Regions from separate parts of the Staphylococcus nepalensis genome, predicted to be linked through region 2. Evidence: a T-box and tRNA genes for the amino acid it is inferred to sense, from the RefSeq annotation. Region 2 holds a T-box; the other holds one or more tRNA genes.
The links. A T-box is a leader RNA that pairs with one kind of tRNA and senses whether it is charged. The one in region 2 lies ahead of leuS (leucine--tRNA ligase), so its partner is inferred to be a tRNA-Leu.
Positions count from the first base shown of each region.

Region 1: it has a tRNA-Leu gene. The T-box ahead of leuS (leucine--tRNA ligase) is inferred to sense a tRNA for this amino acid. The anticodon was not compared.

Region 1 covers NZ_CP017466.1:2,627,915-2,644,674, reverse strand. The annotation lists gene folP (dihydropteroate synthase) at 1-180, shown strand, start outside; gene folB (dihydroneopterin aldolase) at 158-523, shown strand; gene folK (2-amino-4-hydroxy-6-hydroxymethyldihydropteridine diphosphokinase) at 523-1,002, shown strand; gene lysS (lysine--tRNA ligase) at 1,359-2,846, shown strand; rRNA gene rrf (5S ribosomal RNA) at 3,346-3,460, shown strand; tRNA gene BJG89_RS12695 (tRNA-Val) at 3,477-3,552, shown strand; tRNA gene BJG89_RS12690 (tRNA-Thr) at 3,570-3,645, shown strand; tRNA gene BJG89_RS12685 (tRNA-Lys) at 3,652-3,724, shown strand; tRNA gene BJG89_RS12680 (tRNA-Gly) at 3,739-3,813, shown strand; tRNA gene BJG89_RS12675 (tRNA-Leu) at 3,821-3,909, shown strand; tRNA gene BJG89_RS12670 (tRNA-Arg) at 3,923-3,999, shown strand; tRNA gene BJG89_RS12665 (tRNA-Pro) at 4,026-4,099, shown strand; tRNA gene BJG89_RS12660 (tRNA-Ala) at 4,115-4,190, shown strand; rRNA gene BJG89_RS12655 (16S ribosomal RNA) at 4,337-5,889, shown strand; rRNA gene BJG89_RS12650 (23S ribosomal RNA) at 6,173-9,093, shown strand; rRNA gene rrf (5S ribosomal RNA) at 9,172-9,286, shown strand; gene pdxR (MocR-like pyridoxine biosynthesis transcription factor PdxR) at 9,574-10,950, opposite strand; gene pdxS (pyridoxal 5'-phosphate synthase lyase subunit PdxS) at 11,048-11,935, shown strand; gene pdxT (pyridoxal 5'-phosphate synthase glutaminase subunit PdxT) at 11,937-12,512, shown strand; gene BJG89_RS12625 (NupC/NupG family nucleoside CNT transporter) at 12,581-13,795, opposite strand; gene BJG89_RS12620 (CtsR family transcriptional regulator) at 13,954-14,415, shown strand; gene BJG89_RS12615 (UvrB/UvrC motif-containing protein) at 14,432-14,983, shown strand; gene BJG89_RS12610 (protein arginine kinase) at 14,976-15,986, shown strand; gene BJG89_RS12605 (ATP-dependent Clp protease ATP-binding subunit) at 15,998-16,760, shown strand, end outside.
Region 2 covers NZ_CP017466.1:1,264,177-1,280,936, reverse strand. The annotation lists gene BJG89_RS06070 (YtnP family quorum-quenching lactonase) at 1-127, opposite strand, end outside; gene trmB (tRNA (guanosine(46)-N7)-methyltransferase TrmB) at 771-1,412, opposite strand; gene BJG89_RS06060 (phosphotransferase family protein) at 1,425-2,216, opposite strand; gene dat (D-amino-acid transaminase) at 2,671-3,516, opposite strand; gene pepV (dipeptidase PepV) at 3,519-4,928, opposite strand; gene BJG89_RS06045 (YtxH domain-containing protein) at 5,233-5,634, opposite strand; gene BJG89_RS06040 (pseudouridine synthase) at 5,647-6,348, opposite strand; gene BJG89_RS06035 (putative polysaccharide biosynthesis protein) at 6,345-7,982, opposite strand; gene BJG89_RS06030 (BaiN/RdsA family NAD(P)/FAD-dependent oxidoreductase) at 8,112-9,371, shown strand; gene BJG89_RS06025 (rhodanese-like domain-containing protein) at 9,887-10,198, opposite strand; gene leuS (leucine--tRNA ligase) at 10,220-12,634, opposite strand; T-box leader at 12,682-12,867, opposite strand; gene BJG89_RS06015 (MDR family MFS transporter) at 13,022-14,191, opposite strand; gene mnmL (tRNA modification radical SAM protein MnmL/YtqA) at 14,301-15,254, shown strand; gene mnmM (tRNA 5-(aminomethyl)-2-thiouridylate-methyltransferase MnmM) at 15,251-15,811, shown strand; gene BJG89_RS06000 (transcriptional regulator, SarA/Rot family) at 16,168-16,569, opposite strand; gene BJG89_RS05995 (L-lactate dehydrogenase) at 16,719-16,760, opposite strand, start outside.

The sequences.
Region 1 (16,760 bases), 1.4 Mb from region 2:
ATGGTTGATAAAGATACCAAAGCGACTGAAAGAGATGAAGCGACAGCAGCCACGACTGCATATGGTATAATGAAAGGCGTTAAAGGTGTAAGAGTGCATAACGTTGTACTCAATGCTCGTTTAGGACAAAGTATGGATTATTTAAAGGAGAATGAGTATGCACGATACAATCTTTCTTAATGGTATGAAGTTTTATTGTTACCATGGCGCTTTACCAGCAGAAAATGAAATTGGCCAAATATTTATTGTAGATGTAACAATGAAAGTGGATTTGAGTATTGCTGGTAAAACTGATCAAGTCACTGATACAGTTCACTATGGTGAGATATACGATGAAATTAAAGCAATCATGGAAAGTAAACCAGTAAATTTATTAGAGCATCTAGCTGAACGTATTGCAAAACGTATAAATTCACACTATAATCGTGTAATGGAAACGAAAGTTAGGATCACTAAGGAAAATCCTCCTATACCAGGTCATTATGATGGTGTAGGTATAGAAATAGTGAGGGAGAATTTCTAATGGAATATGCATATTTAGGGTTAGGAAGTAACGTTGGAGAAAGAGAAGTACAACTTAAGAAGGCCATTCGTATTTTGAATGAAAAAGATGGCATCCATGTAACGCAAATATCGCCAATATATGAAACTGAACCTGTTGGGTATGTCGACCAACCTCAATTTTTAAATCAATGCATTGAAATTCAAACGTCACTAAAACCACACGCCTTATTGAACGCATGTCTTGATACAGAGCAACAACTGCATAGAGTGAGAGATATACGATGGGGCCCTAGAACTTTAGATGTCGATGTTTTATTATATGGTGATCAAGTCATTGAAGAAGATGATTTGATTGTGCCGCATCCACGCATGTTGGATCGCTCATTTGTGCTTATCCCATTAAATGACATCGCATCAGATTGTATTGTGCCACTCACTAATAAAAAGGTTGGTAATTTAGTGACAACTGATAACTCAGTTAAGAAGTATCAAAATTGAGAGGTAGATAGAGCGTAATTGCTCAGAAGTATGAGTTGAGCTTTGAATCATTTATTATGTGTTTGTACAAATTAAACAACTTGTTGACGTGTTTTCTATAAAAGATGAATTTTTAATCCCTTTATTACGTTTGCAACGTCTAGTAGAATTGAAAAGAGAAAAAAGTTGTCATAATGAGAATGTGTAAATATGTATCCAGCGTATTTAAATTTTTTCATAGTAAGACAAAGTTAGAAATGTTTTAAATCAAAAAGAAACTAAATAAGAAATGATATAGATGATTCACAATTTCTAACAATAAGTAAAAAATAAAGAAACTAAAAATGTGGAACAAGAAGCATAAAGGAGAGAAAGTTATGTCAGAAGAAATGAACGACCAAATGCAAGTACGTCGTCAAAAAATGCAAGAACTATATGATTTAGGTATCGATCCGTTTGGTCAAAAATTCGAAAGAACTTCAATGGCTACACCATTACATGAAGATTGGGACCAATTTACAAAAGAAGAATTGCAAGAAAAAGAAGAAGAGAGCCATGTTAGCATCGCTGGACGTGTCATGACAAAACGTGGTAAAGGTAAAGCTGGTTTTGCACATGTACAAGACCTATCTGGTCAGATTCAGATTTACGTAAGAAAAGATCAAGTAGGCGATGAGCAATTTGATATTTGGAATTCAACAGATTTAGGAGATATAGTCGGTATCGACGGAGTAATGTTTAAAACTAAAACAGGTGAGTTGTCAGTTAAAGCTAAATCATTTGTCCTTTTAACTAAAGCATTACGTCCATTACCAGACAAATTCCATGGTTTACAAGATATAGAACAACGTTATCGTCAACGCTATCTCGATTTAATTACAAACCAAGATAGCACAAAAACGTTTATTAACCGAAGCAAAATTTTACAAGAGATGCGTAACTATTTAAACCAACAAGGTTTCTTAGAAGTAGAAACACCGATGATGCATCAAATAGCTGGTGGTGCTGCTGCTAGACCATTTGTAACACATCATAACGCATTAGACGCTACGCTTTATATGCGAATTGCAATTGAACTACACTTAAAACGCCTTATCGTAGGCGGATTGGAAAAAGTATATGAAATTGGTCGTGTGTTTAGAAATGAAGGCGTATCTACACGTCATAACCCTGAATTTACGATGATTGAACTATATGAAGCATATGCAAATTATCATGATATTATGGATTTAACGGAAGATATGATCAGACACATTTCTAATAAAGTATTAGGTACTGCCAAAATTAATTATGGTGAAGATGTAATTGATTTAGAATCAAACTGGAAACGAATCCATATGGCAGATGCAGTTAAGGAGACTACCGGTGTAGACTTCTATAACGTACAAAGTGATGAAGAAGCAAAAACACTCGCAAAAGAACATGGGGTCGAAATCACCGGTAATATGAAATACGGACACATTTTAAATGAATTCTTTGAACAAAAAGTAGAAGAAACATTAATTCAGCCAACATTTGTATATGGACATCCTATCGAGATTTCACCATTAGCTAAGAAAAATCCAGAAGATCCTAGATTTACAGATCGTTTCGAACTGTTTATTGTAGGCAGAGAGCACGGCAATGCATTTACAGAATTGAATGACCCTATCGATCAAAGACAAAGATTTGAAGCTCAACTAGTCGAAAAAGAAGAAGGCAATGACGAAGCACATGAAATGGACGAAGATTTTATTGAAGCATTAGAATACGGTATGCCTCCAACAGGCGGTCTAGGTATCGGTATTGATAGATTGGTTATGTTGCTTACAGATTCAGCTTCGATTCGTGACGTGCTATTATTCCCATACATGAGACAAAAATAAGCCGTTTATATAAAAAACGTATCACAATTAAATAGAAACAAGAAACTAGGTCAGTATATATTGTATAATAGGGGTATAACTGATCTAGTTTTTATATTATTAATAGGGAATAAATGTAATTACTGTTATTAATTATTAGATATGTTAATATTACTTTAATTAATTTTTGTAATAAGAAACATTTGGGACATAAATGCCTATTAAAATATAAAAATATACTAAAAAAGGTTTGGCATTTAACATATTCATATGATAAGATTATTCAAGTCGAGTTGAGGAAACGAGACATTGAAATCTTAAATATAAAGTTTAAAAATAAAAAACACAAAAGTTATTGACTAATAACGAAAAATGAAGTAATATATAAAAGTCGTCAAATTCAAGAGAAAGCAACAGAGTCTTATGTAAATGATTTTTAAAGAAATTTTAAAAATAGTGTAAAATTGACCGTTGCAATTATTTGATAAAACGTGTATCATATATTGAGTAAGTTATTTTGTCTGGTGGCAATAGCAAAGAGGTCACACCTGTTCCCATGCCGAACACAGAAGTTAAGCTCTTTAGCGCCGATGGTAGTCGGACTTACGTTCCGCAAGAGTAGGACGTTGCCAGGCTTTATAATAATCATGTGGAGGATTAGCTCAGCTGGGAGAGCATCTGCCTTACAAGCAGGGGGTCGGCGGTTCGAACCCGTCATCCTCCACCATCTTTTAAAAATGAATAGCCGGCCTAGCTCAATTGGTAGAGCAACTGACTTGTAATCAGTAGGTTGGGGGTTCAAGTCCTCTGGCCGGCACCATTTCATGAGCCATTAGCTCAGTTGGTAGAGCATCTGACTTTTAATCAGAGGGTCAGAGGTTCGAATCCTCTATGGCTCATCCAGTTTCAATTTGCAGAAGTAGTTCAGCGGTAGAATACGACCTTGCCAAGGTCGGGGTCGCGGGTTCGAATCCCGTCTTCTGCTCCATTATATTGCCGGGGTGGCGGAACTGGCAGACGCACAGGACTTAAAATCCTGCGATGAGAGATCATCGTACCGGTTCGATTCCGGTCCTCGGCACCATCATTTTAATAGAGCGCCCATAGCTCAATTGGATAGAGTACTTGACTACGAATCAAGCGGTTATAGGTTCGACTCCTATTGGGCGCACCATTTTAAAATGCATATTATAATAAATACGGGAAGTAGCTCAGCTTGGTAGAGCACTTGGTTTGGGACCAAGGGGTCGCAGGTTCGAATCCTGTCTTCCCGACTCTTATAAAACTATGGGGGCTTAGCTCAGATGGGAGAGCGCCTGCTTTGCACGCAGGAGGTCAGCGGTTCGATCCCGCTAGTCTCCACCATATTTAAAAACAAACAATGAACATTGAAAACTGAATTGCAATATGTCAACGTTAATTCCGAATTCAACATTAAATGTTGATTCAAAAACAACGTGTTATTGATAACACAAATTAGTATTTTATGAGCTAATCAAACATCATAATTTTTTATGGAGAGTTTGATCCTGGCTCAGGATGAACGCTGGCGGCGTGCCTAATACATGCAAGTCGAGCGAACAGATAAGGAGCTTGCTCCTTTGACGTTAGCGGCGGACGGGTGAGTAACACGTGGGTAACCTACCTATAAGACTGGAATAACTCCGGGAAACCGGGGCTAATGCTGGATAATATTTAGAACCGCATGGTTCTAAAGTGAAAGATGGTTTTGCTATCACTTATAGATGGACCCGCGCCGTATTAGCTAGTTGGTGGGGTAATGGCTTACCAAGGCAACGATACGTAGCCGACCTGAGAGGGTGATCGGCCACACTGGAACTGAGACACGGTCCAGACTCCTACGGGAGGCAGCAGTAGGGAATCTTCCGCAATGGGCGAAAGCCTGACGGAGCAACGCCGCGTGAGTGATGAAGGTCTTCGGATCGTAAAACTCTGTTATTAGGGAAGAACAAATGTGTAAGTAACTGTGCACGTCTTGACGGTACCTAATCAGAAAGCCACGGCTAACTACGTGCCAGCAGCCGCGGTAATACGTAGGTGGCAAGCGTTATCCGGAATTATTGGGCGTAAAGCGCGCGTAGGCGGTTTCTTAAGTCTGATGTGAAAGCCCACGGCTCAACCGTGGAGGGTCATTGGAAACTGGGAAACTTGAGTGCAGAAGAGGAAAGTGGAATTCCATGTGTAGCGGTGAAATGCGCAGAGATATGGAGGAACACCAGTGGCGAAGGCGACTTTCTGGTCTGTAACTGACGCTGATGTGCGAAAGCGTGGGGATCAAACAGGATTAGATACCCTGGTAGTCCACGCCGTAAACGATGAGTGCTAAGTGTTAGGGGGTTTCCGCCCCTTAGTGCTGCAGCTAACGCATTAAGCACTCCGCCTGGGGAGTACGACCGCAAGGTTGAAACTCAAAGGAATTGACGGGGACCCGCACAAGCGGTGGAGCATGTGGTTTAATTCGAAGCAACGCGAAGAACCTTACCAAATCTTGACATCCTTTGACAACTCTAGAGATAGAGTCTTCCCCTTCGGGGGACAAAGTGACAGGTGGTGCATGGTTGTCGTCAGCTCGTGTCGTGAGATGTTGGGTTAAGTCCCGCAACGAGCGCAACCCTTAAGCTTAGTTGCCAGCATTAAGTTGGGCACTCTAAGTTGACTGCCGGTGACAAACCGGAGGAAGGTGGGGATGACGTCAAATCATCATGCCCCTTATGATTTGGGCTACACACGTGCTACAATGGACAATACAAAGGGCAGCTAAACCGCGAGGTCATGCAAATCCCATAAAGTTGTTCTCAGTTCGGATTGTAGTCTGCAACTCGACTACATGAAGCTGGAATCGCTAGTAATCGTAGATCAGCATGCTACGGTGAATACGTTCCCGGGTCTTGTACACACCGCCCGTCACACCACGAGAGTCTGTAACACCCGAAGCCGGTGGAGTAACCATTTATGGAGCTAGCCGTCGAAGGTGGGACAAATGATTGGGGTGAAGTCGTAACAAGGTAGCCGTATCGGAAGGTGCGGCTGGATCACCTCCTTTCTAAGGATATATTCGGAACATCTTCTTTAGAAGATGAACAAGGAATAACATTGACATATTGTATTCAGTTTTGAATGCTCATTGGAGTATTCTTTTATTATTTGTACATTGAAAACTAGATAAGTAAGTAAAATTTATGATTTTACCAAGCAAAACCGAGTGAATAAGAGTTTTAAATAAGCTTGAATTCAAAAAGAAATAATCGCTAGTGTTCGAAAGAACACTCACAGATTAATAACATTTTGGGTTTTCAACCGACGGTTGTCGAGTTGGAAAGCAAATAGATTAAGTTATTAAGGGCGCACGGTGAATGCCTTGGCACTAGAAGCCGATGAAGGACGTTACTAACGACGATATGCTTTGGGGAGCTGTAAGTAAGCTGTGATCCAAAGATTTCCGAATGGGGGAACCCAATACGAGTTATGTCGTATTATCGATGCGTAAATACATAGCGTATCGAAGGTAGACGCGGAGAACTGAAACATCTTAGTACCCGCAGGAAGAGAAAGAAAATTCGATTCCCTGAGTAGCGGCGAGCGAAACGGGAATAGCCCAAACCAACGAGCTTGCTTGTTGGGGTTGTAGGACACTCTATACGGAGTTACAAAGGAATAGATTAGACGAATCATCTGGAAAGATGAATCAAAGAAGGTAATAATCCTGTAGTCGAAAATCTGTTCTCTCTTGAGTGGATCCTGAGTACGACGGAACACGAGAAATTCCGTCGGAATCCGGGAGGACCATCTCCCAAGGCTAAATACTCTCTAGTGACCGATAGTGAACCAGTACCGTGAGGGAAAGGTGAAAAGTACCCCGGAAGGGGAGTGAAATAGAACTTGAAACCGTGTGCTTACAAGTAGTCAGAGCCCGTTAATGGGTGATGGCGTGCCTTTTGTAGAATGAACCGGCGAGTTACGATTTGATGCAAGGTTAAGCAGTGAATGTGGAGCCGTAGCGAAAGCGAGTCTGAATAGGGCGTTGAGTATTTGGTCGTAGACCCGAAACCAGGTGATCTACCCTTGACCAGGTTGAAGTTCAGGTAACACTGAATGGAGGACCGAACCGACTTACGTTGAAAAGTGAGCGGATGAGTTGAGGGTAGCGGAGAAATTCCAATCGAACCTGGAGATAGCTGGTTCTCTCCGAAATAGCTTTAGGGCTAGCCTCAAGTGATGATTATTGGAGGTAGAGCACTGTTTGGACGAGGGGCCCTTCTCGGGTTACCGAATTCAGACAAACTCCGAATGCCAATCAATTTAACTTGGGAGTCAGAACGCGGGTGATAAGGTCCGTGCTCGAAAGGGAAACAGCCCAGACCACCAGCTAAGGTCCCAAAATATATGTTAAGTGGAAAAGGATGTGGCGTTGCCCAGACAACTAGTATGTTGGCTTAGAAGCAGCCATCATTTAAAGAGTGCGTAATAGCTCACTAGTCGAGTGACACTGCGCCGAAAATGTACCGGGGCTAAACATATTACCGAAGCTGTGGATTGTCCGTAGGACAATGGTAGGAGAGCGTTCTAAGGGCGTTGAAGCATGATCGCAAGGACATGTGGAGCGCTTAGAAGTGAGAATGCCGGTGTGAGTAGCGAAAGACGGGTGAGAATCCCGTCCACCGATTGACTAAGGTTTCCAGAGGAAGGCTCGTCCGCTCTGGGTTAGTCGGGTCCTAAGCTGAGGCCGATAGGCGTAGGCGATGGATAACAGGTTGATATTCCTGTACCACCATAATTCGTTTTAAGCGATGGGGGGACGCAGTAGGATAGGCGAAGCGTACGATTGGATTGTACGTCCAAGCAGTAAGACTGAGTGTTAGGCAAATCCGGCACTCTTAAGGTCAAGCTGTGATGGGGAGAGGAAATTGTTTCCTCGAGTCGTTGATTTCACACTGCCGAGAAAAGCCTCTAGCTAGATTTATGGTGCCCGTACCGCAAACCGACACAGGTAGTCAAGATGAGAATTCTAAGGTGAGCGAGCGAACTCTCGTTAAGGAACTCGGCAAAATGACCCCGTAACTTCGGGAGAAGGGGTGCTCTTTAGGGTTAACGCCCAGGAGAGCCGCAGTGAATAGGCCCAAGCGACTGTTTATCAAAAACACAGGTCTCTGCTAAACCGTAAGGTGATGTATAGGGGCTGACGCCTGCCCGGTGCTGGAAGGTTAAGAGGAGTGGTTAGCTTCTGCGAAGCTACGAATCGAAGCCCCAGTAAACGGCGGCCGTAACTATAACGGTCCTAAGGTAGCGAAATTCCTTGTCGGGTAAGTTCCGACCCGCACGAAAGGCGTAACGATTTGGGCACTGTCTCAACGAGAGACTCGGTGAAATCATAGTACCTGTGAAGATGCAGGTTACCCGCGACAGGACGGAAAGACCCCGTGGAGCTTTACTGTAGTCTGATATTGAAATTCGGTACAGCTTGTACAGGATAGGTAGGAGCCTTAGATATGTGAGCGCTAGCTTACGTGGAGGCGCTGGTGGGATACTACCCTCGCTGTATTGGATTTCTAACCCGCACCATTTATCATGGTGGGAGACAGTGTCAGATGGACAGTTTGACTGGGGCGGTCGCCTCCTAAAGAGTAACGGAGGCGCTCAAAGGTTTCCTCAGAATGGTTGGAAATCATTCATAGAGTGTAAAGGCACAAGGAAGCTTGACTGCGAGACTTACAAGTCGAGCAGGGTCGAAAGACGGACTTAGTGATCCGGTGGTTCCGCATGGAAGGGCCATCGCTCAACGGATAAAAGCTACCCCGGGGATAACAGGCTTATCTCCCCCAAGAGTTCACATCGACGGGGAGGTTTGGCACCTCGATGTCGGCTCATCGCATCCTGGGGCTGTAGTCGGTCCCAAGGGTTGGGCTGTTCGCCCATTAAAGCGGTACGCGAGCTGGGTTCAGAACGTCGTGAGACAGTTCGGTCCCTATCCGTCGTGGGCGTAGGAAATTTGAGAGGAGCTGTCCTTAGTACGAGAGGACCGGGATGGACATACCTCTGGTGTACCAGTTGTCGTGCCAACGGCATCGCTGGGTAGCTATGTATGGACGGGATAAGTGCTGAAAGCATCTAAGCATGAAGCCCCCCTCAAGATGAGATTTCCCAACTTCGGTTATAAGATCCCTCAAAGATGATGAGGTTAATAGGTTCGAGGTGGAAGCATAGCGATATGTGGAGCTGACGAATACTAATCGATCGAAGACTTAATCAAATTTAAATGTTTTGTTTGTAGAACTAAAATTTACTTACTATCTAGTTTTGAATGTATAATGATTTATACATCAACTTGTCTGGTGACTATAGCAAGGAGGTCACACCTGTTCCCATGCCGAACACAGAAGTTAAGCTCCTTAGCGCCGATGGTAGTCGGACTTACGTTCCGCAAGAGTAGGACGTTGCCAGGCAAACATATAGGGTGCGATGAGCCGAGACCGAAAGGTCTCTTTTTTTTGCCAAAAGGACTTAACTACCAGTGTGAAGCACTGAAAAACAATTGTTATGAGAAAGCGTTTGAAGCTGACGAACTACGCGAAAGACGAAACGAGCTTACAAGTGGTAAGTGAGTAAGGAAAGCGTGCAAGTGAGGAATACATGAGCCCTCAGCTCATGTATAAGTTCCATTAACTGCATAAAAAGAAAAGTGACATTTTAAAAGAAAGAATTTTTAATCTATTATTTAAATGATACTAATTTATACTATTAAAGATTTAATAAGCGCATCTGTATGTTCTTTTAATTGAGATATAGGTATCCCACCAAATCCTAAAATAAATTTTACTGAATTTTGGTTATTGTCATATTGACTAAAAGGTATGATTTTTAATTTGTTTTTTTTGGCGTTCTCTAGACATTGTTTCATTGTGAGACTGTTTTTTACAGTTAATGTAAAATGCATACCTGCTAAAGCACCGTCTATTTTTAACTGAGATTGATATGGCATCAATGCATTTAAAATAGTCGTTAATTTATGTCTATATACATTTCTCATTTTATTTAAATGTCTTTCAAAACTACCGGATTTCATAAAATTTGCTACTATTTTTTGCGTGTGAGCAGGAACTGTATTACCTTCCTTGTTATTTAATTGATTATAAGTTGATAATAATTTATTCGGCAATACTAAATAAGCTATTCTACAGCTTGGGAACAGTGATTTGGAGAAAGTACTGATATAAATAACTTTGTCTTTAGTATCTAAACTTTGTAAGGCAGGAATAGGTTTCCCAAAATATCGAAATTCTGAATCATAATCATCTTCAATGATATATCTACCTTCACTTTGTTGTGCCCAATTTATAAGTTGTGTGCGTTTTTTTAAGCTCATCACATAACCTGTTGGAAATTGATGAGAAGGTGTGACATAAGCAATATTATTATTTGATTTTTGGAAATAATCTATTTCTATCCCTGTATGGCTGACCGGGACTTGAAGGTAGGTTATTTGTTTTTTATCTAATACTTGCTTAATAGGGGGATAACTAGGGTTTTCTATTAAAAATTTGCCGTTACTTAAAATATCTGTTAAAAGATTGATAAGTTGCTCAGTCGAAGAACCAATAATAATTTGTTCAGGATGGCAAGTAACACCACGACTATTAAATAAATAATGCGCAATTTCTTGTCTTAATGAGATTTCCCCTTTGAAACTTGCATGTAGCAGAAGATCGAGTTCATCATCTTCAAAAGCATCTTTAGCATATTTTCTAAATTGTTTCATTGGGAAGTATTCTGTATCAATTTCAGACATATTAAACGCTAAATCGTAATCTGGTTTTGGATTATGGAAGTTTTCGTTTGAGCTAAATATCTGATGTGCATGATTGATATTTGTAGGAATGATAGGAAGCGTTTCAATATCAGAAACAAAATAACCCGACCTCGGTTTAGAATAAATGTACCCTTCATCTAATAAAAGTTGATAGGCATGTTCAATCGTAGTGTTACTTACTGATAAATGTTGTCCCAACGCACGTTTAGATGGAAACTTATCTTCAGATTTATATTGACCTTCTATGATTTGTTGTTTCAAAGTTTCATATAAATTGACATAGAGATGATTTTTAGACAATAAACTGACCTCCTAAATTATTTTGAAAGTGTACCTTTTTAAATACCAGTTTATCTTTTAAAATGAATTTAATCAACTAAGTAAAGGGGTAAATAAGATGTCTAAATTTACAGGATCAGAAAGAGTTAAAAGAGGAATGGCTGAAATGCAAAAAGGCGGTGTTATTATGGACGTCGTTAATGCAGAACAAGCGAAAATTGCAGAAGAATCAGGTGCAGTTGCAGTAATGGCATTAGAACGTGTGCCTTCTGATATAAGAGCTGCAGGCGGTGTTGCTAGAATGGCAGATCCTAAAATTGTAGAAGAAGTGATGAATGCAGTATCTATACCAGTAATGGCAAAAGGCCGTATTGGTCATATAACAGAAGCACGTGTGCTTGAAGCCATGGGTGTTGATTATATCGACGAATCAGAAGTTTTAACACCAGCAGACGAAGAATTCCACTTGCGTAAAGATACCTTTACAGTACCATTTGTTTGTGGTTGTCGCAATTTAGGGGAAGCTTCACGTCGTATAGGCGAAGGAGCTGCTATGTTACGTACAAAAGGCGAGCCAGGTACAGGTAATATTGTTGAAGCCGTTAGACATATTAGACAAGTAAACGCTGAAGTGAATCGCATCACAGTGATGAATGACGACGAAATTATGACTGAAGCCAAAAATATTGGCGCGCCGTATGATGTGTTAAAATCAATTAAAGAAAATGGTAAGTTACCAGTTGTAAACTTTGCTGCAGGCGGTGTTGCAACCCCACAAGACGCAGCTTTAATGATGGAATTGGGGGCTGATGGTGTATTTGTTGGTTCAGGCATTTTTAAATCAGAAGACCCTGAAAAATTTGCCAAAGCAATTGTACAAGCTACAACACACTACCAAGACTATGAATTAATTGGACGTTTAGCTAAAGAATTAGGTACTGCGATGAAAGGTTTAGATATTAATGACTTATCCTTAGAAGAACGTATGCAAGAGCGTGGTTGGTAATATGAAAATAGGTGTTTTAGCCTTACAAGGGGCTGTAAGAGAGCATTTAAAACATATTGAACTAAGCGGTCATGAAGGCATCGCTGTTAAGCATGTAGAACAATTAAAAGATATTGATGGTTTAATACTACCTGGTGGCGAATCAACGACATTGCGCCGACTAATGAATTTGTATGGTTTTAAAGAAGCATTACAACAATCTGATTTACCTATGTTTGGAACGTGTGCGGGGCTCATTGTCATGGCAAAAGATATCGTTGGAGAAGAAGGCTATCTCAACAAATTAGATATTTCAGTCCAAAGAAATTCTTTCGGTAGACAGGTAGATAGTTTTGAAAGTGAATTAGATGTTAAAGATGTTGCTGCTGACATAGAAGGCGTCTTTATTAGAGCCCCACATATAGCAGAAGTGCATGGAAATGTATCCATCTTAAGCAAAATCGGAGAAAAGATTGTAGCAGTCCAAGAAGGACGCTATTTAGGTGTCTCATTTCATCCGGAGTTAACAGATGATTACCGTATAACACGATATTTCATTAATCATATTGTGAAAACAACACTAAGTGAAAAAGTTTAAAATAAACCAAATAAAAACAGGTCGATTCTTGTATATATAAGAATCGACCTGTTTTATCTTAATTTCATTTAGATGAAGAAACCTGCGATTGCAGCAGAAATAAATGAAACGAGTGTAGCACCAAATAAAAGTTTCAACCCAAAACGCGCTACCATATCTCCTTTTTCGTTGTTAAGTGATTTAATTGCGCCTGAAATGATTCCGATAGAGCTGAAGTTAGCAAATGAGACAACAAATACAGATATAACGCCTTTAGCATGTTCGCTCATGTCTTTAACTTCTTTTAAACTTTGCATAGCAACGAATTCATTTGACAATAATTTTGTTGCCATAATCGAGCCAGCTTGAACGGCATCGCTCCATGGCACACCAATTAAGAAGGCTAATGGTGCAAATATGAAACCAATGAAAGTTTGGAAGTCCCAAGTAATACTTCCACCTGAAGCTGCTGTGAAAATAGCACTGACAACTCCATTGAGTAAAGCAATAATGGCTATGTAACCAATTAGCATTGCACCTACGATTACAGCGACTTTAAATCCATCTAAAATGTATTCCCCTAACATTTCAAAGAAAGATTGTTTCTCTGTTTCACTGTCTTCAACGATTAATTTATCTTCATTAACATCTACTTTGTATGGATTGATAATAGAAGCAATAATAAAACCGCCGAATAAATTTAAAACGACTGCTGTAACAACATACCGTGGTTCAATTAATGTGAAATACGCGCCAATGATTGAAGCTGATACAGTAGACATGGCTGAAGCAGTTAATGTATAAAGGCGTTGTCTAGGAATATGCGCTAATTCTTTTTTTAGCGAAATAAATACTTCTGATTGTCCTAAAATTGCTGCTGCTACTGCATTATATGATTCTAAGCGTCCCATCCCATTCACTTTAGAAATAGCTAATCCTAAATAGTTAATAATAAATGGTAATATTTTTGTATATTGTAAAATACCAATTAGTGCTGAAATAAAAACAATTGGTAATAAGACATTGAAGAAGAATGGTGGATTGTTAGGATCCACAAATTCAAACCCACCGAAAACAAAGTTGACGCCTTCTGCAGCTTTAGCTAGTAGATAGTTAAAGCCGTCTGAAATGGCACCAATGACAGTAATACCAAATTTTGTTTTTAATAGTATAAACGCAAATACAAGTTGTATGACGAGTAATAGGCCAATGTATTGCCAACGAATATTTTTTCTATCAGAGCTAAAGAGAAAAGCTAATGCAAGAAAAACTGCAATCCCAATTAAACCAATGATAATATGCATAATAATTTCATCCCTTTAAATTTTTTCTTAACTCCTATAATACAATAAATGGGAGATTTCTTACATGCATAAAATGAAAATTTTTAAAACATATTGGTTGAAAAAGGTCAAAGTTGGTCATATAATATAGTCAAAGAAGGTCAAAAGAGGTGATAATCATGCATAACATGTCCGACATCATAGAACAATACATTAAAAAATTATTTGAAGACGCCAATGAAGATGTTGTTGAAATTCAGCGTGCAAATATTGCACAGCGTTTTGACTGTGTGCCTTCTCAATTAAATTACGTGATCAAAACACGATTCACTAATGAACACGGCTATGAAATAGAAAGTAAAAGAGGTGGCGGCGGCTACATTCGAATCACTAAAATTGAAAATAAAGACGAAACAGGTTACATTAACCATTTACTTCAATTAATAGGACCGTCTATTTCACAACAACAAGCCTATTACATTATAGATGGCTTATTAGATAAAGAATATCTTAGCGAACGGGAAGCGAAGATGATTTATGCGGTCATTGATAGAGAAACATTGAAAATGGATGTATTATCAAGAGATATCATACGTGCTAATATAGTTAAACGCGTATTACATGTGATAAATTACTATTAAAGAGAGGTGTTTAGTCGTGCTGTGCGAAAATTGTCATTTAAATGAAGCGGAAGTTAAGTTAGCGGTTAAAGGACAAGACGGTATACATGAAAGATGGGTATGTTCCACATGTGCACAAGGAGGTAATCCTTGGACTCAAAATCAGCAAATGCAGTCACAAGATGATATTGAGGGTGCCTTTGTTGTAAAGCAAATATTACAGCATTTAGCAGCTAAACATGGTATTGATTTCGATGAAATAGCTTTTAAAGAAGAGAAAAGATGTCCTACTTGTCAAATGACGTTAAAAGATATTGCACATGTCGGTAAATTTGGTTGTGCAGACTGCTATGCAACATTTAAAGATGACATTGTTGATATTGTACGACGTGTACAAGGTGGTCAAATTGAACACACTGGAAAAACACCACGCTCTTCACACAGAAAGTTAGCGTTAAAAAAACAAATAGAAGAAAAAACAAACTATTTAAATCAATTGATTGAAGAACAAAATTTTGAAGAAGCTGCAATTGTTAGAGATGAAATTAAAGCATTAAAAGAAGACAGCGAGGTGAAACATGATGAGTAAAAATGATATTAGTACTCATATTAGTGAGTGGATGAGAGATGAGGAAGAGAGTCCAATTGTGATGTCCTCAAGGCTCCGATTAGCTAGAAATTTAGAAAATCATGTTCATCCTTTGATGTTTCCTTCAGAACAAGATGGTTATAGAGTAATAAATGAGGTACAAGATGCGCTTCCTGATATGTTTATACAGAGATTAGACACTTTGGATCAACAGAGTAAGTATAAACTTGTAGCGAAACATCTTATAAGCCCAGAGTTAATAAAGCAGCCTGCTTCAGCTGTGCTTTTGAATGATGATGAATCTTTAAGTGTTATGGTAAATGAAGAAGATCATATACGCATTCAAGCTATGGGAAATGACCTATCATTGCAAACATTATATGATAAGGCTTCTTCTATAGATGATACACTCGATAGTGAACTAGATGTTAGCTTTGATGAAACACTTGGTTATTTAACAACTTGCCCGACAAATATAGGGACTGGTATGAGAGCGAGTGTAATGCTACATCTTCCTGGCCTAACGATTATGAAGCGGATGAATAGAATCGCTCAAACAATCAATCGCTTTGGATTTACTATAAGAGGTATCTACGGTGAAGGCTCTCAAGTATATGGTCATATTTATCAAATTTCTAATCAGCTTACACTTGGTAAAACAGAAGAAGAAATTATCGAAAGTTTAACTGAAGTTGTGCAACAAATTATTAACGAAGAAATGCAAATTCGCGAACGTCTCAGTAAGCATAATGAAATTGAAACATTAGATAGAGTATATCGTTCGTTAGGAATATTAAAATATAGTAGACTAATATCTATGGAAGAAGCGTCATTTAGATTAAGTGAAGTGAAACTCGGTATAGATTTAGGCTATATTGATTTAGAAGACTTCAAATTTAATGAGTTAATGGTCGCAATTCAATCACCATTCTTGTTAGATGATGAAGATGATAGAGCAGTTAATGAAAAAAGAGCAGATATATTAAGAGAACATATAAATTAGGAGGTCATGCTATGTTATTTGGTAGACTGACAGAACGTGCACAACGCGTATTGGCACATGCTCAAGAAGAAGCGATTCGCTTAAATCATTCAAATATTGGAACAGAACATTTACTTTTAGGTTTAATGAAAGAACCAGAAGGTATTGCAGCAAAAGTATTAGAATCATTCGATATTACTGAAGAAAAAGTAGTGACAGAAGTTGAAAAATTAATTGGTCACGGCCAAGAACAAATGGGTGCTTTACACTACACACCACGCGCTAAAAAAGTGATTGAGTTATCAATGGATGAAGCAAGAAAACTACATCATAATTTTGTAGGAACAGAACACATCTTGCTTGGTCTAATTAGAGAAAATGAAGGCGTTGCAGCACGCGTATTTGCTAATTTAGATTTAAATATTACTAAAGCACGTGCGCAAGTTGTTAAAGCTTTAGGTAGCCCTGAAATGAGCAATAAAAACGCACAAGCAAATAAATCTAATAACACACCAACATTAGATAGCCTTGCACGCGATTTAACAGTTATTGCAAATGATGGTACTTTAGACCCTGTGATTGGTAGAGATAAAGAAATCACACGTGTTATCGAAGTATTAAGTAGACGTACTAAGAATAACCCAGTCTTAATTGGGGAACCGGGCGTAGGTAAAACAGCAATTGCAGAAGGCTTAGCACTTGCAATCGTTAACAACGAAGTACCAGAGACACTTAAAGGTAAACGCGTGATGTCTCTAGACATGGGAACAGTAGTAGCTGGTACGAAATACCGTG
Region 2 (16,760 bases):
GGTTATCCTCGCTGATTTCATATTTTTTTGTCCATAAAACTTTAGGTACAACGCCGAACATTGCGCCCCCATCAATATTTGTAATCCCGCCATTAAGGTAATGCATTTTAAAATTGCCTAATTTCAAGATTATCCCTCGTTTCTTTGTTTAAATACTATTTATTAATATAGTAATATAATACAACTCCCTCGTAAAATAATGAAAATTGTAAATCCACACATACAGATGAATATCGTACATACCTACAAATGAACTCAGATACAAATACTCTAAGTTAATTCTTGGACTTGACGTAGATCGTTGTCACATGACTATGCTATCAATACGTTTTAAAACGTACGCTAATGAACTATTGCTTCAAAATCGCTACTTTTTAGAAAACTATTTTTTAAAAGTCAGTTCTTAAAGCACTACTGCTAAAGCGTTACTTTTTAATTTATTAAATTAGACTTGAGTCATAACGTATATAATCCTCTTAACAGTATTAGTGCTTATGTAAATGTTTTAGTGCTTGTATTCCATTTAAACCTCAATAACACTTATGTAAGGAAGCCTGACGCTTACATCCCTTGCTTTAGTTTATCTTATAAAAAAAAGAAACCCAAATTGGGTTTCTGGTTATCTATAAGCGCTACTTTCCCATTTATGAAAATAGTAGCCTTAAAAAAATAAAATAATGAAATCTTATAAAAAATTTCCATCTTTATTTCATCTTAGTATTATATTATACACTGGCGATTAACTACATAAAGTGATTTACAAAAACAATTTAATTATTGTGAAATTTAGCTTCCATTCTATAAATCCTTGAGCCTTTATCAGAAAATTTACGCTCATATTCTGTTTCAATATTATTTTCTTTTTCTTCTTGGTGTAAATTTAAATTTATTTTAGTGAAATACATTCCGAATTGGGACATACTTTCTAAACTATAAGCAAATAAACCTCTATTATCCGTTTTAAAATGGATTTCTCCATCTTTTTTTAGCACTTGTTGATATAACGCTAAAAATGTATGGTAAGTCAATCTACGCTTCGTATGCCTTCTTTTGGGCCAAGGGTCTGAGAAATTTAAATAAATACGAGAGATTTCTTCATCTTTAAAGTATTCATTTAATTCAATCGCATCATTACAAATCAATTTAATATTGGTTAAATTTTGCTCTCTCACTTTATCTAACACTTTGACCATAACGTTCTTTTCCCGTTCCATAGAAATAAAATTAATTTCTGGTCTTTGCGCAGCAAGCGTTGTAATAAATTGACCCATGCCAGAACCAATTTCTATATATATCGGTTGATCTTTGTCAAACCATTCATTTATATGTCCTGCATGGCTACCATCCGTATCTACAATATTAGGATGCGACTTTAAATAATCTTCAGCCCACGGCTTGTAACGCACTCTCATCTTGATAACTCCTTATATAAATACATTGTTATTCATTACTTCGTTTAAGAACTTCAACCACATATTCATATCTTTATAGCGTTTTTGTTCTTCGTACCACTGTACCATTCCAATTGACTGAACAACAGTATACCATTTCATTCTCTTTTGTAAGTCTATAGAATCTTTCGTACCATAATCTCTCAACCATTGAGGCCATTTATTTTCAGGAACGTAATTGTATAGCAGCATACCTAAATCAATAGCTGGATCCGCAATCATTGCACCTTCCCAATCAACTAAAAATAATTCATCATGATCAGATAACAACCAGTTGTTATGGTTAACATCTCCGTGAACAACCGTAAAGAACCTAGGATCAAGACAAGGCATATGATCTTCTAAATATGTCAATGCTTTACGAATAACATGATGCGTTAACACTTCTCTAGATAATGAGGCGTTAATTTTATTTAATAAAATATCGGGTGTAATAGGATTCATTTCCATACGTTTCAACATATTCAAAAGTGTTTTTGAACTATGTATTTTTTTTAGCAAATTAGCGACACGTTGTTCATACATTTCATCGAAAGTTAGCTCTCTGCCGTTTTTCCAATGTTGTGCTGTTACAACTTCCCCTGTTTCTATACGTTTCGTCCACACGAGCTTTGGTACAATACCTTCAGCAGACAAAGCTGCAATAAATGGATTAGAATTTCGTTTTAAAAACAATTTCTGTCCATCTTGCTCTGCCATATAAGCTTCGCCAGATGCGCCACCTGCTGAATCAAGTGTCCATCCTAATTGATAAAACTGCTCCAACACGTTCACCTCACTTTCAATTAGAAAATGGCTCCAGAAAACAAATTTCGAGAGCCAAATATAGTCATTTTCTAACACAATTATAAACTTAAATCATATATGATAGCCTCACGTGTTATGACCATCATTTTGTCCCATAGATTTAAGTTTGTATATTTAAATATTAAATACTGTATTGGGATTTTTATAACTTTATCATCATATCATAAATCTACCCGAAACAGCATGAAATTTTTAAAATTCCTTTGCTTTTTTTCATGAAATTTTTTACACCAATTTCAAGTCTCATAAAAGATTTTATAATGTTTAGACGTTTATTTCAACCAATAATGAGAAACAAAAAGTCACATTTTACTACGAACATTTCCAGAAATTTTATTAATCGGCTCAGTAAGCATTATAACATAATTTAGTTTCAATAGATGTTACATTTTATTTCCTTTTTTGGAAAATATTAACTATCTGCATCAATGTATCTGTTAAATCCTTCTTGTAATGATTTAGTTATTGGGCCGACTTTTCCCTCACCTACGAATTCACCATCTAATTTAATTACAGGCATTACTTCAATTGAAGTACTTGATACGATAATTTCATCCGCATTTCTTAAAAAATCCACAGTGAAAGTGCCTTCATTAAATGGAATGCCTTTGGCTTCTGCAATATCTTTAATTACCATTCGCGTAATGCCATTTAATATATAGTTATTTACAGGATGCGTGTATATTTCCCCACCTTTAATTGCATATACATTACTCGATGACCCTTCAGTAACGATATCGCCACGATGCTGGATAGCTTCTTGAGCATTATATTTAACGGCGCTTTCTTTAGCTAGCACATTACCCAATAAATTCAAGCTTTTAATATCACATCTCAACCAACGAATATCTTCTGTTGTTATAGCATTAATGCCTTCTTCTAATAGTTTATATGGACGTTCATATGTTTTTGTAAATGCCATTACATTGGCTTCTACTGATGGCGTTGGAAACGCGTGATCTCTTGGGGCAGCGCCACGCGTAACTTGAATGTATACACCACCGTTAACTACACCGTTAGCTGCTAATAATTCTTGTACTAATTCTGTAAGTTCATCTACGTTGTATTTCAAATCTAAACCAATCTCTTTAGCACTTCTTAACAGTCTTTCAAAATGTGGTTTTGCAGTAAAAATATTATTATTATAAGTTCTGATATATTCATATATACCATCGCCGAAAACATAGCCTCTGTCGTTGTAAGGGACTCTTGCGTCTTGTTCATCTACTAAATGTTCGTTAATCAATACTTTAGTCATAATTATTCCTCCACGCACAATGTATATAAAGCTTCTAAATAAATACTCGTTGCATCAAACAATTGTTTTTTCGTAATATATTCATTTTTTTGGTGCATTAAATCTTCTGAATCGTTAAACATTGCACCAAATGCAACACCTTTATCAAGATTACGTGCGTAAGTTCCGCCACCAATAGTGTATGGTTCTGTTGGATCACCTGTTTGGTTACGGTATGCTTTCACTAATGTTTGTACAAATGGATCATTTTTATCTACATAGTGAGGTGTTTGATTCTTACCTAATTCAATAGAAAAACCGTTTTTTTCGATTTCACCTTTAAATCGAGTCATTGCTTCTTCAAATTCAAAACCATGAGGGTATCTTAAATTAATACCAAATCTGCCTCCATTTTGGTTATCGTAAGAAATAATACCAATATTAGTTGTAACATCACCCATCACATCAGTATGGAATTTCATCCCCATTTTTTCGCCAAAGTGAGAATTAAATAGATATTGTTCGCTAAATTGAGTAAAGTTGGCAGCTGTTTTATCTAAACCAAGCTTAGATAAGAAGTTCAATAAGTGCAATCCTGCGTTCACACCAATAGACGGATCCATACCATGCACTGCTTTACCATAGGTTTTAAGGACTAACACACCACTATCAACGACGCTTTCACCATCTACTTGATTTTCAGATAAATATTGTTCGAAATTTTGAATAACATCTGTCATATTTTCTTTAACCGCTAATTTAGCATTTGCTTCATCAGGAACCATGTTGTAACGTTGCCCAGAAGTAAATGAAATTAATTCATATTCAGGCTCATCTTTATCTTCTGCTTTTTCATTTTGTACTACATCGAAAGTGCTAATACCTTTTTCCCCGTGGATAGCTGGGAATTCCGCATCAGGGGCAAAACCTAATGTAGGCATTTCTTCCGTTTTGAAATAGCAATCTGTACATTGCCAATCTGATTCTTCATCCGTACCTATAATGATATGTATACGCTTTTTCCAGTTTACTTTCATATCATTTAATATTTTGACTGCATAATAAGCAGCAATGGTAGGCCCCTTATCATCAAGCGTACCTCTCGCGATAACTTTATCCTCAGTTACAACCGGTTCGAATGGATTAGAATCCCAACCATCGCCAGCTGGTACCACGTCTACGTGACATAAAATACCCATAACATCTTCGCCTTTTCCGGATTCTATACGACCTGCAATATGGTCTACGTCATGTGTATTAAATCCATCACGCTCAGCAATTTGGTACATATAATCTAATGCTTTCCGCGGTCCTGGTCCGACTGGATTATCAGACGAAGCTTTGTTATCATCTCTTACACTCTCAATAGATAATAAACCTTTCAAATCTTCTATAATATGTTCTTCGTATGCTTTAACTTTATCTTTCCACATTTAGAATCAACTTCCTTCTCATTACTTATATATTTAATATTTTACATGAAGTAGTATAGAAACTACAGTGAGATGTAACTTATATTTAAAATTTTTAACTGTAATCATTATTGAAAAACAGTTAAACACCACTATATGAATGGTTTTATACTCTGTATTAAGATTAAAAAACCTGAGACATAAAAATGTCCCAGGCTTATATAATCATTTATGAAGATAGTATTTCTAACCTTTGCGGGGTAACGCCACCATTTTAGAAATATGTGGGTCTATCCGTAGCTTAATCTACACATTTTATAAACAATTATTTATTTTTATTATTTTTAAGTTCTTCTTCTGTAACTACACGCAAATTGTTTGAAGGATCTGCTGCACCTTCATCCGTAAATCTAGCTTCTTCTACGTGTTCTTCTTCTTTTTCATTAACGCCTTTAAAACGGTCTTTTTGTTCATTTATAAACCCTTTCGGATCTTGTTTCACTCTTGACGCATAACCTTTCGGGTCTTGTTTCACTTCGTTATAAGTTTCCCCGGCTTTTGAACTTATTTGGCTAGCGATATCTTTAGCGTTTTGTTTATATGATTCAGGATTTGACTTGTATTTGCTATACTCATCTTTCAATTTATCTCTATTTTCTTTTTTAGAGAGCACAACTGCAGCAGCTGCTCCTCCGACACCTATAATTGCTTTTAGTAATTTTGACATAATAACACCTCTTTATAAATTTAATCCTAATTGTTTAAAATCTTGTTGCGTTAGATGACGATATTCACCTGGACCCAATGATTCATCAAGTTTTAACTCACCAATGCTCACACGTTTCAATGCAAGCACTTCGTTATCTATAGCATGAAACATGCGCTTAACTTGATGATACCTTCCTTCATAAATTGTGACAAATGATTTGTATGGTTCATCACTTTTCACTAAAGTTGCAGGCATCGCCAATCCCTCATTCAATTCAATACCCATTTTGAATGAATTTATATCATTATTTGTAATATTTTTTTCAGAAATAACTTCGTACGTTTTAGAAACATGCTTTGTAGGGCTCATAAGTTCATGATTAAATGCACCATCATTAGTGATTAATAATAATCCTTCTGTATCTTTATCGAGACGACCTACTGGGAAAATTTCTAAAAACTGATAAGATTTCACTAATTCTATCACTGTTTGATGTTGATTATCTGCTGTCGCAGAAATATATCCTTTGGGTTTATTCAGCATGAGATAAACTTTATCTATATATTGTATAATCTCATTATTTATTTTGATTATATCATTGTTAGGGTCAATTTGTTTTTTGGGTGATTTTTCTTTTTGTTCATTAATAAAAACGCTACCGCTTTTTAATAATTGTTTAACTTCTGTACGCGTACCCACGCCCATATTCGCTAAAAATTTATCTATTCTCATTTTATAATACCTAATTTGCGTCTAACTTTATTAGGAATCTCACCTAAAAATTGATCAGCTAATTTCGTCTTCATCGTGATACCTCCGTAAACTAACATACCAATTATAACACTGATAATTAAAATACTTAATGCACCAAATTTAGTTTCTGGTGAAATAAACATTTGTAATAAAAATGATGACAATTCGACTGCAACCATCATAATTAAACCATATAAGAATATTTTACAGAAGTGTAACCATGTCTCTGAAAAATCAAAATTTGCATATTTTTTAAGTATATAAAAGTTACATAAAACAGCAAATAGTAACGCAATCGCCGTGCTTAAAATTGCGCCAGCCGTGTGGAATGCCATAATAAGCGGCGTATTTAAAACAACCTTTAAGACAACTGCTACTAAAATAACAAATACAGTTAATTTCTGTTTATCTATACCTTGTAGCATAGATGCGGTTACGCTTAACAATCCAATCAAAATAGCCACAGGTGCATAGTAGAATAATAACTGACTACCATCTATATTATAACTATAAAACACGGTGTATAATGGTAATGCTAAAGCCATAATTCCTAAACTTGCTGGCACCGTAATGTACATCAAAACACCTAAAGATGTTCTAATTTGTCTATGCATTTCACTTAACTCGCCTGATTCATATGTTTTGGTAATGAATGGAATTAAGCTTACTGCAAAGCCAGCTGATAGTGACGTTGGAATCATCACTATTTTATTAGTTGTCATATTTAAAATTGTAAAGAAATAGTCATGTAGACGGCTAGGTACGCCTGCTAAATCTAACGCGCCATTATGTGTAAATTGATCGACTAAATTAAATAATGGAAAGTTCAAGCTAACAATAACAAATGGAATACTATATGAAATAATTTCTTTATACATCTTTCCATATGATACATTGATACCTGAAACATCCGTTGCAACCATCTTTTCAATATTAGGTTTTCTTTTTTTCCAATAATACCATAATGTGAAAATACCCGCTACGGCACCTATTGCTGCAGCAAATGTCGCAATACCATTGGCTTGTAAAACACTGCCATTAAAGACATTGAGCACTAGATAACTTCCAATTAAAATAAATAAAATACGTGCAATTTGTTCAATAACTTCCGACACTGCCGTTGGGCCCATTGATTTATAACCTTGGAACACGCCACGCCATGTCGCAAGTAATGGTATAAATATAACAACCATACTGATAATTCTAATAATCCAAGTAATGTCTTCAACTGACCAACCACCTTTAGCGCCTGATTTATTTGCTAACGTGATTGTTGCTATAGTCGGTGCTAATAAATATAAAATGAAAAATCCTATAAATCCTGTAATGGTCATAACGATAAAACTGGATTTATATAACTTTTCACTTACTTTATATGCACCTAAAGCATTATACTTAGATACATATTTAGATGCCGCTAATGGTACGCCAGCAGTCGCAACTGCAATAGCAATATTATACGGCGTATATGCATAGTTAAAAGGTGCCAATTTTTCTTCTCCACCAATAATAGCATAGAATGGAATAATATATAATACACCCAAGACTTTAGTAATCAATATACTAAGGGTGATTAAAAAGGTACCCCTAACTAATTCTTTACTTTCACTCATTCAGATCTTCCTATCTCAAATTAAATTTTTACACTCATAACTTCAATAATAACGTTATAACCACTTTTTTTCAAAACTATATTACTATAAACTATAAAATAACACTATTTAGTAAAGCGAGGCAATAAAATGTATCAAACAATCATAATCGGTGGCGGCCCTAGCGGTTTAATGGCTGCTGCTGCAGCAAGTCAAAACAGTAATAAAGTCTTGCTCATTGAAAAGAAAAAAGGGCTCGGCCGTAAATTAAAAATATCTGGTGGCGGCCGGTGTAATGTAACCAACCGCTTACCATATGAAGAAATCATTAAAAATATACCAGGAAACGGAAAATTTTTATATAGTCCTTTCTCCGTATTTGATAACGAATCTATTATTCACTTTTTCGAATCCCGGGGTGTATCTTTAAAAGAAGAAGATCATGGTCGTATGTTTCCAGTATCTAACAAAGCGCAAGATGTTGTAGATGCTTTGATCCATACAATAGAAAAAAATAATGTAACTGTAAAACAAGAAACGGTTGTACATGGTATCGAACATACACAAAAACAAACTTTTAAAATAACAACTGATAACCAAGAAACAATTGAAAGTCATAGCCTAGTGATTGCTACGGGTGGCACAAGCGTTCCAAAGACTGGGTCAACAGGAGATGGTTACAAATTCGCTAAACAGTTAGGCCATACAATTACAGAATTATTTCCAACTGAAGTGCCCATCACTTCTCCTGAACCATTTATCAAAGACAGAAGATTAAAAGGCTTAAGTTTAAAAAATGTAGCACTATCTGTATTGAAAAAAAATGAAAAAAAACGTATTACGCATCAAATGGATATGATCTTCACTCATTTTGGGGTAAGTGGCCCTGCTGCATTAAGATGCAGCCAGTTTGTATATAAAGAGCAAAAAAACCAAAAACAGCAAAATATTAAAATGCAAATAGATGTTTTTCCTGATTTGAGCCAAGCACAAGTTGAAGCTAAAATACGTAAATTGTTAAAAGATACACCCGATAAATATGTAAAAAATAGTTTACATGGTCTTATCGAAGAACGCTATTTACTGTATATGTTAGAATTAGCAAATATTTCAGAGGAATTAACTGCACATCATATTTCAAACGAACAATTCAACAAATTAGTAAATTTATTTAAAGCATTTACCTTTACAGTTAACGGTACGCTATCAATTGAAAAAGCTTTTGTAACTGGCGGTGGCGTTTCACTAAAAGAAATTGAGCCTAAAACAATGATGTCAAAACACGTACCAGGTTTATTTATGTGCGGCGAACTACTCGATATTCATGGTTATACTGGAGGTTACAATATTACTAGTGCCTTAGTCACTGGTCATATATCAGGCACTAATGCGAGTAAGTTTCAACTTTAAACCTTTAACTACATGATTAAAAAGATAGAACAATAACCTAGTTTGTTCATCAACAAAGATCATTAAAATTATAAAATTTTATATAAGCATATTTTTTGAAATTGATTAACTTTTTTATCTAAGTGCTATTATAAATTTACCTGTTTTTTAGTTATCAGTCGACATAGAGAAGCAGTATATTTTGTAGTTAGCCTCTTTGTTCATACCGCAATGACAATCATAAATAATGGTCTCATGATGCTATTTACGTATTTATCGCATTCTCATTATAATAAATAGATAAGCGACTAACCCAACATCTAAAAAAAGCCCCTCACTATTGCAATAGTGAGGGGCTTGGTATATTTATATTGAGATTTTTATTAATCATCATTTCAACATTACAATACTAAAATATAAAATTAACGATCCTAAATGAACCCACATTGAGTTAAAACGTATCCACCTATGCTTACCGAACAATGTATTAAACGCAATACAAATTGGGTATATCCGAATATTAAAAGACTGGAAAGCTAGATGCTTCTAATGTCTAAAGCTTCATCTCCCCAAGCATCCATACCACCTTCAACATTTACCGCATGAACGCCATTACGCTCTAAATATTGAACAACTTGTGCACTTCTGCCACCAGCTTTACAAATAATATAATACGTATCATTTGAATTGAAGTGATTTAAATTGTCGGGAATTTGATCCATAGGAATTGTTTCTGCTTCAGGAATAACCCCCATCGCAGTTTCTTCATCTGTTCTCACATCAATAATTTGAATAGGATTAGAATTTAAAATCTTTGATTTTAATTCATCTACAGATATTGTCTCCATAATATAAACGCCCCTTTTAAGTTATTTGGCAACAATATTAACAAGTTTTTGAGGTACAGCAATTACTTTTTTAATATCTTTGCCTTCAATTTCATCTTTGATATTTTCGTTATCTAACGCAATTTCTTCCATTTCTTCTTTTGATACATCTTTAGGTACATCTATTTTAGCACGAACTTTACCATTTACTTGAACGACGATTTCAACTTCATCGTCAACTAATAATGATTCATCAAATGTAGGCCATGGTTGGTAAGTAATTGTTTCTTCATGTCCTAAACGTGACCATAATTCTTCACCAATATGTGGTGCGATTGGTGCTAACATTTTGATAAATCCTTCAATGTAAGGTTTATATATTTCGTCTACTTTATAGCAATCGTTGATAAAGACCATCAACTGACTAATTGCTGTATTAAAATTCAATGTATCAAAGTCTTCAGAAACTTTTTTCACAGTTTGATGGTAACTTTTATCTAAAGTTTTATTATTTGTATTTACTACTTTATCAGAAATCAAACCATCTTCTGTAACTAAAAGTCTCCAAACTCTATCTAAGAAACGTCTTGAGCCGTCTAAACCTTTTTCGCTCCATGCAATGGCAGCATCAAGTGGCCCCATAAACATTTCATATAGTCGTAATGTATCTGCACCGTGAGATTTAATAATATCATCTGGATTAATAACATTACCTTTAGATTTACTCATTTTTTCATTACCTTCGCCAAGAATCATACCTTGGTTAAATAATTTTTGGAATGGTTCTTTCGTTGGCACTACGCCTAAATCATACAGTACTTTATGCCAGAATCTTGCATAGAGTAAGTGTAACACTGCATGTTCTACGCCGCCAATATATAAATCGACTGGCAACCAGTGTTTTAATTTTTCTGGGTCAGCTAACATTTGTTCGTTATCCGGATCAATAAATCTTAAATAGTACCAACAACTACCTGCCCATTGTGGCATTGTATTGGTTTCACGTCGACCTCTCATGCCAGTTTCCTCATCTATTACATTAACAAAGTCATCAATATTAGCTAACGGTGATTCACCAGTTCCTGATGGTTTAATTTCATCTGTTTCCGGTAAAAGTAAAGGTAATTCATCTTCAGGTACAGTTGACATCGTACCATCTTCCCAATGAATGACTGGAATTGGTTCGCCCCAATAACGTTGACGGCTAAACAACCAATCTCTAAGTTTATAGTTTATTTTTCTTGTACCCGCATTATTTCGTTCTAACAATTCAATTGCTTTTTCGATTGCTTCTTTATTATATAATCCATTTAATTCACCTGAATTAACATGAGGCCCATCACCAACATAAGCTGCTTCAGATAAGTCTCCACCCTCAATGACTTCTGTAATTGGTAAATCAAAGGCTTTTGCAAACTCATAGTCTCTTTGGTCGCCACTTGGCACTGCCATCACTGCGCCAGTACCGTACGAAGATAATACATAATCTGCTATCCAAATTGGTGTTTTTTCACCAGATAATGGGTTGATTGCATAAGCTCCAGTAAATACACCAGATTTTTCTTTAGCAAGACCCGTACGTTCTAAATCTGATTTCATTGCCGCTTCTTGTTGATATTTTTCAACACTTTCTTGATTTTCTGAAGTTGTAATTTGATTTACAAGCTGATGTTCTGGACTTAATACTAAGAATGTAGCACCATAGATTGTATCAGGACGTGTGGTAAATACTTCAATTTGATCATTACTATCTTCTACATTGAATGATACTGATGCCCCTTCTGAACGCCCAATCCAATTACGTTGCATGTCTTTTAAAGATTCTGGCCAGTCTAAGTCCTCTAAATCTTCAAGTAACCGATCTGCATATTCAGTAATTCTTAATACCCATTGCTTCATTGGTCTCCTGTATACAGGGTGCCCACCTCGCTCAGAAACACCATCAATTACTTCTTCATTTGAAAGTACAGTGCCTAACGCAGGACACCAGTTCACCGCAACTTCATCTACATAAGCAAGTCCTTTGTTATATAATTGAATAAATATCCATTGTGTCCATTTATAGTATTCTGGGTCTGTCGTATTGACTTCTCTATCCCAATCATAACTGAAACCTAATTCTTTAATTTGGCGTTTAAATGTTTCAATGTTTTGTTTAGTGAACTCACGAGGGTCATTTCCAGTGTCTAACGCATATTGTTCAGCAGGCAAACCAAAAGCATCCCACCCCATAGGGTGTAATACATTATATCCTTGCATACGCTTATACCTAGAAATAATATCTGTGGCTGTGTAACCTTCCGGGTGACCTACATGAAGCCCGGCCCCAGACGGGTAAGGGAACATATCAAGTGCATAAAACTTTTTTTGGCCTAAATTATCTTCTGTTTTAAATGTTTTATATTCTTCCCAATAATCCTGCCATTTTTTTTCAATTTCATTATGATTGTAATTCACAACATTTCCTCCTATTCAATAATAAAAGACACCTCAAACTATTATTTAATAGGGACGATTTTCACCGCGGTACCACCCTGTTTCACAAAATGTGCGCTCATTTTAATTAATAGTAAGAGATGTCATTAATTCATTTCAAGTCACGGTAAGTTCACTTAAGGCTTTACACTAGGTTTCACCACACCCTAGCTCTCTGTGGGAAAGCTTTAAAGTTACTACTCCTATACTCTTCTAATGATATTTGATACAGCCTTTTATTTCAAGTATAAAAATATAATTAATATACTCTCCATTGTTTATACACAAATGCTTTCAAATCATATGTGTTAGATTTTCAAACTTAATCATAAACCATAAATTGGACTATATATTAAGCTTAACATCAAATTAAATATCTTTGGGTAGTTGTCGATCATAGAAAGTTAAAAATATTAAAGCAATGGCCAATAGCGAAATCATACTTAAAAACATAACTTGCATATTAAACATGTCAACAACTACACCACCAATCAGTGGCCCAAATGCCTTACCTACAGTCGCTGCAGAATTCACGTAGCCTTGGAATGAACCCTCTTTACCTTTAGGCGCTAATTGGTTAGCAATCGTAGGTACTGCTGGCCATACAAACATTTCGCCCAACGTTAATATAATCATACCTACCATAAATACAGAAAATTGTTCAGCAAAACTAGTCACAAAGAAAGAGATAATAAAAATACCTATACCCACATACATTTGATGTTTTAAATTACCTTTCAATAATCTGATAATGGGAATAATTAACGGTTGTGCAACTAATATCATGATACCATTGACTGTCCACAAGAGACTGTATTGACTCATTGAGATATTAAGCACTTGGGTAAATGAAGCTATTGTACTTTCCCATTGGATGTAAGCAATCCAACAAATACTAAACATGACACATATTAAAGATAATGCAATAAACTGAGGTCTATACGCTTTAGATAATAAACTCATTGCATCATTTGATTTTACTTTAACGTCTAATTTGATATTAAACTGACTTACAGCGACTATAGCAAATGCAATATACATTAATAAATTAGCTATAAAAATATAATTAAAACTTAATTCAGCAACAAAGCCACCGGAAGCTGCACCAATGGCTACGCCTAAATTTTGTGCTAAATAAATGGCATTAAAAGTTTGCCTTCCGCCTTTTGGCCATATCGCACCTGCTAATGCATAAATAGCAGGAATAATCATTCCGCCGCCAAACCCAAGACAAACTAACCAAACAGCATACCATGGCCATCCATGGAAAAAATTTAATAACGTTGTACTACTTAAACAAATAACAGTACCTATCATAATTGTGGGGTAGCCGCCTAATTTATCAAAAAGGTTACCTCCGAGTAGGTTGCCAATCACCATTCCAAATGAATTAATCATTAAGACTAAACCAGCCATTGTTAAACTTTTATCTAATACCTCATTCATATAAATTGTATTTAATGGCCATAAAAAACTTGAGCCCGTGATATTTAATGCCATTCCAATTACCAACCACCACACTGATTTTGGCATGTTCATAACCGTAAGCTCCTTTCTTATTTTAAATTTCTATTTTTACTCTAAACACTATATCATTAAAATATGTTAAAATCTTTAACTAGAACGAATTTAGAAAGGAAAATGTTATATGGGACAATTTTTCCCTTACGCATTCGAAAACAAACGATATCATACTTGGAATTATCATTTAAAAAATAAATTTGGCCAAAAAATCTTCAAAGTTGCAATTGATGGAGGATTTGATTGTCCGAATAGAGATGGCACAGTTGCTCATGGCGGTTGTACATTTTGCTCAGCAGCAGGAAGCGGCGATTTTGCTGGTAACCGTGTCGACCCTATAGATGTTCAATTTCAACAAATCAAAGATAGAATGCATGAAAAATGGCACGAAGGACAATATATTGCTTATTTTCAAGCTTTTACAAATACACATGCGCCAGTAGAAGTTTTGCGAGAAAAATACGAAACGGCATTAAAAGAACCTGGTGTTGTAGGTTTATCTATAGGAACACGCCCAGACTGTTTACCAGATGATGTAGTAGAATATTTAGCCGAATTAAATGAACGTACATATTTGTGGGTAGAATTAGGTCTACAAACAGTTCACCAAAAAACTTCTGACTTAATTAATCGTGCGCATGATATGGAAACTTACTACGAAGGTGTTGCAAAACTACGTAAGCATAACATCAATGTGTGTACACATATTATTAATGGGCTGCCTGAAGAAGATTATGACATGATGATGGAAACTGCTAAAGAAGTTGCACAAATGGATGTTCAAGGTATTAAAATACATTTGTTACACCTACTTAAAGGTACTCCAATGGTAAAACAATATGAAAAAGGTATGCTTGAATTTATGTCACAAGACGACTATACAAATTTAGTTTGCGATCAACTAGAAATTTTACCAAAAGAAATGATTGTACACCGAATCACTGGTGACGGCCCAATAGATTTAATGGTTGGCCCTATGTGGAGTGTTAACAAATGGGAAGTACTTAACGAAATCGATGATGAATTAGCTAGAAGAAATTCCTATCAAGGAAAAAACTATGAAAGTATTATCAAATCATGAAAATAGAGCGTATTTTACCATTTTCTAAAACACTCATCCAACAACATGTATCTGCGGACAGCATTGTTATTGATGCTACTTGTGGTAATGGTAATGATACTGAATTTTTGGCACAACAAGTACCAGATGGTAAAGTGTATGGTTTTGACATTCAGGACATTGCAATACAAAACACTAAAACTAAAACTAAAACATTTAGACATGTCCATTTAATTCATGATAGCCATGCCAATATAAAACAATATATTCCAAGAGAGGAACGTGGACATATTGACGCAGCTATTTTCAACTTAGGATATTTACCTAAAGGAGATAAATCCATCGTTACAAATCCTAACAGTACCTTAGCTGCTATCAATTCGATATTTGATATATTAGCGCCCGAAGGCATTATCGTTTTAGTTATTTACCATGGACATGAGGAAGGTAAAACAGAACGTGATGCATTATTAAACTACCTTCAACATTTTGACCAAAATAAAGCACATATATTGCAGTATCAGTTTATTAATCAACAAAATCATCCACCATTTATTTGTGCTATTGAAAAAAGATAACGTACTATTTAAATAAAAACATATAGAACAGGAAACGTATTTGTCTAAGTGATACCATCGCAAAACAATTTTAGAATAGCTTACCAGAGCATCTATGTAACGAAGCATGTTTATCTCTAAATGACTTCATCGCTATTTTAATTTGATATCAAACGTATTTCATCTTCACTTACTTCTACGAGAAAAACAAGAACACCATCTATTTTCCTCATATAACTATCTAGGAAATTTAAAATAATACACATAATAAAAGTACACCTCTTTTTGAAATAGAGGTGTACTTTTATGTTAAGTATGAGTCGTTGATACCCATACTTTTTGAGGTTAATAACAGTTTTCCAGACTTTAATTATTCCCTATAAATCTAAGATAGATTTAAGACTTGATTGAATAGATGACGATTTTTCATCAATTTCTTCTTTAAAGTAATCTAAAAGCGCTTCCCTTTGAGCTTCTAAATCTTCATTGAAATGAATAATTACTGTACGTTCATCATTAACTGGTCTTTCTTTAATGATCCATTCTTTTTCCACTAAATCGTTATACGTTCTTGTACGTTTATAAGATTTAATTTGTACAAAATCATCCATTTCCTTTAAAGTCATTGATCCTTCTTGCCATAATGTTAAAAGAATTAATATTTCTTCTTTCGACATTTTATATTGTTTCTGTACTTTTTCAAAGATATCATCAATATCATTTAGTACATGTTCCAATCTAAGGACACTATCTACCATGTCAGTAATTGTCTTCCCCATAGAAATATCCCCCAATCATAATATTAAGTTAAACATGTAAAATTAATTCATCAAAAAAATCATTCGTTACAAAATTTATTACTGTCAGAAAAAATTTTGATATTTTCAATAAAATTAATCTTATATACAGTTTAAAATTAAATTATGAATTATGCAATTAGTTGGTTGATTTTATTTTGCATTTCTTTCAA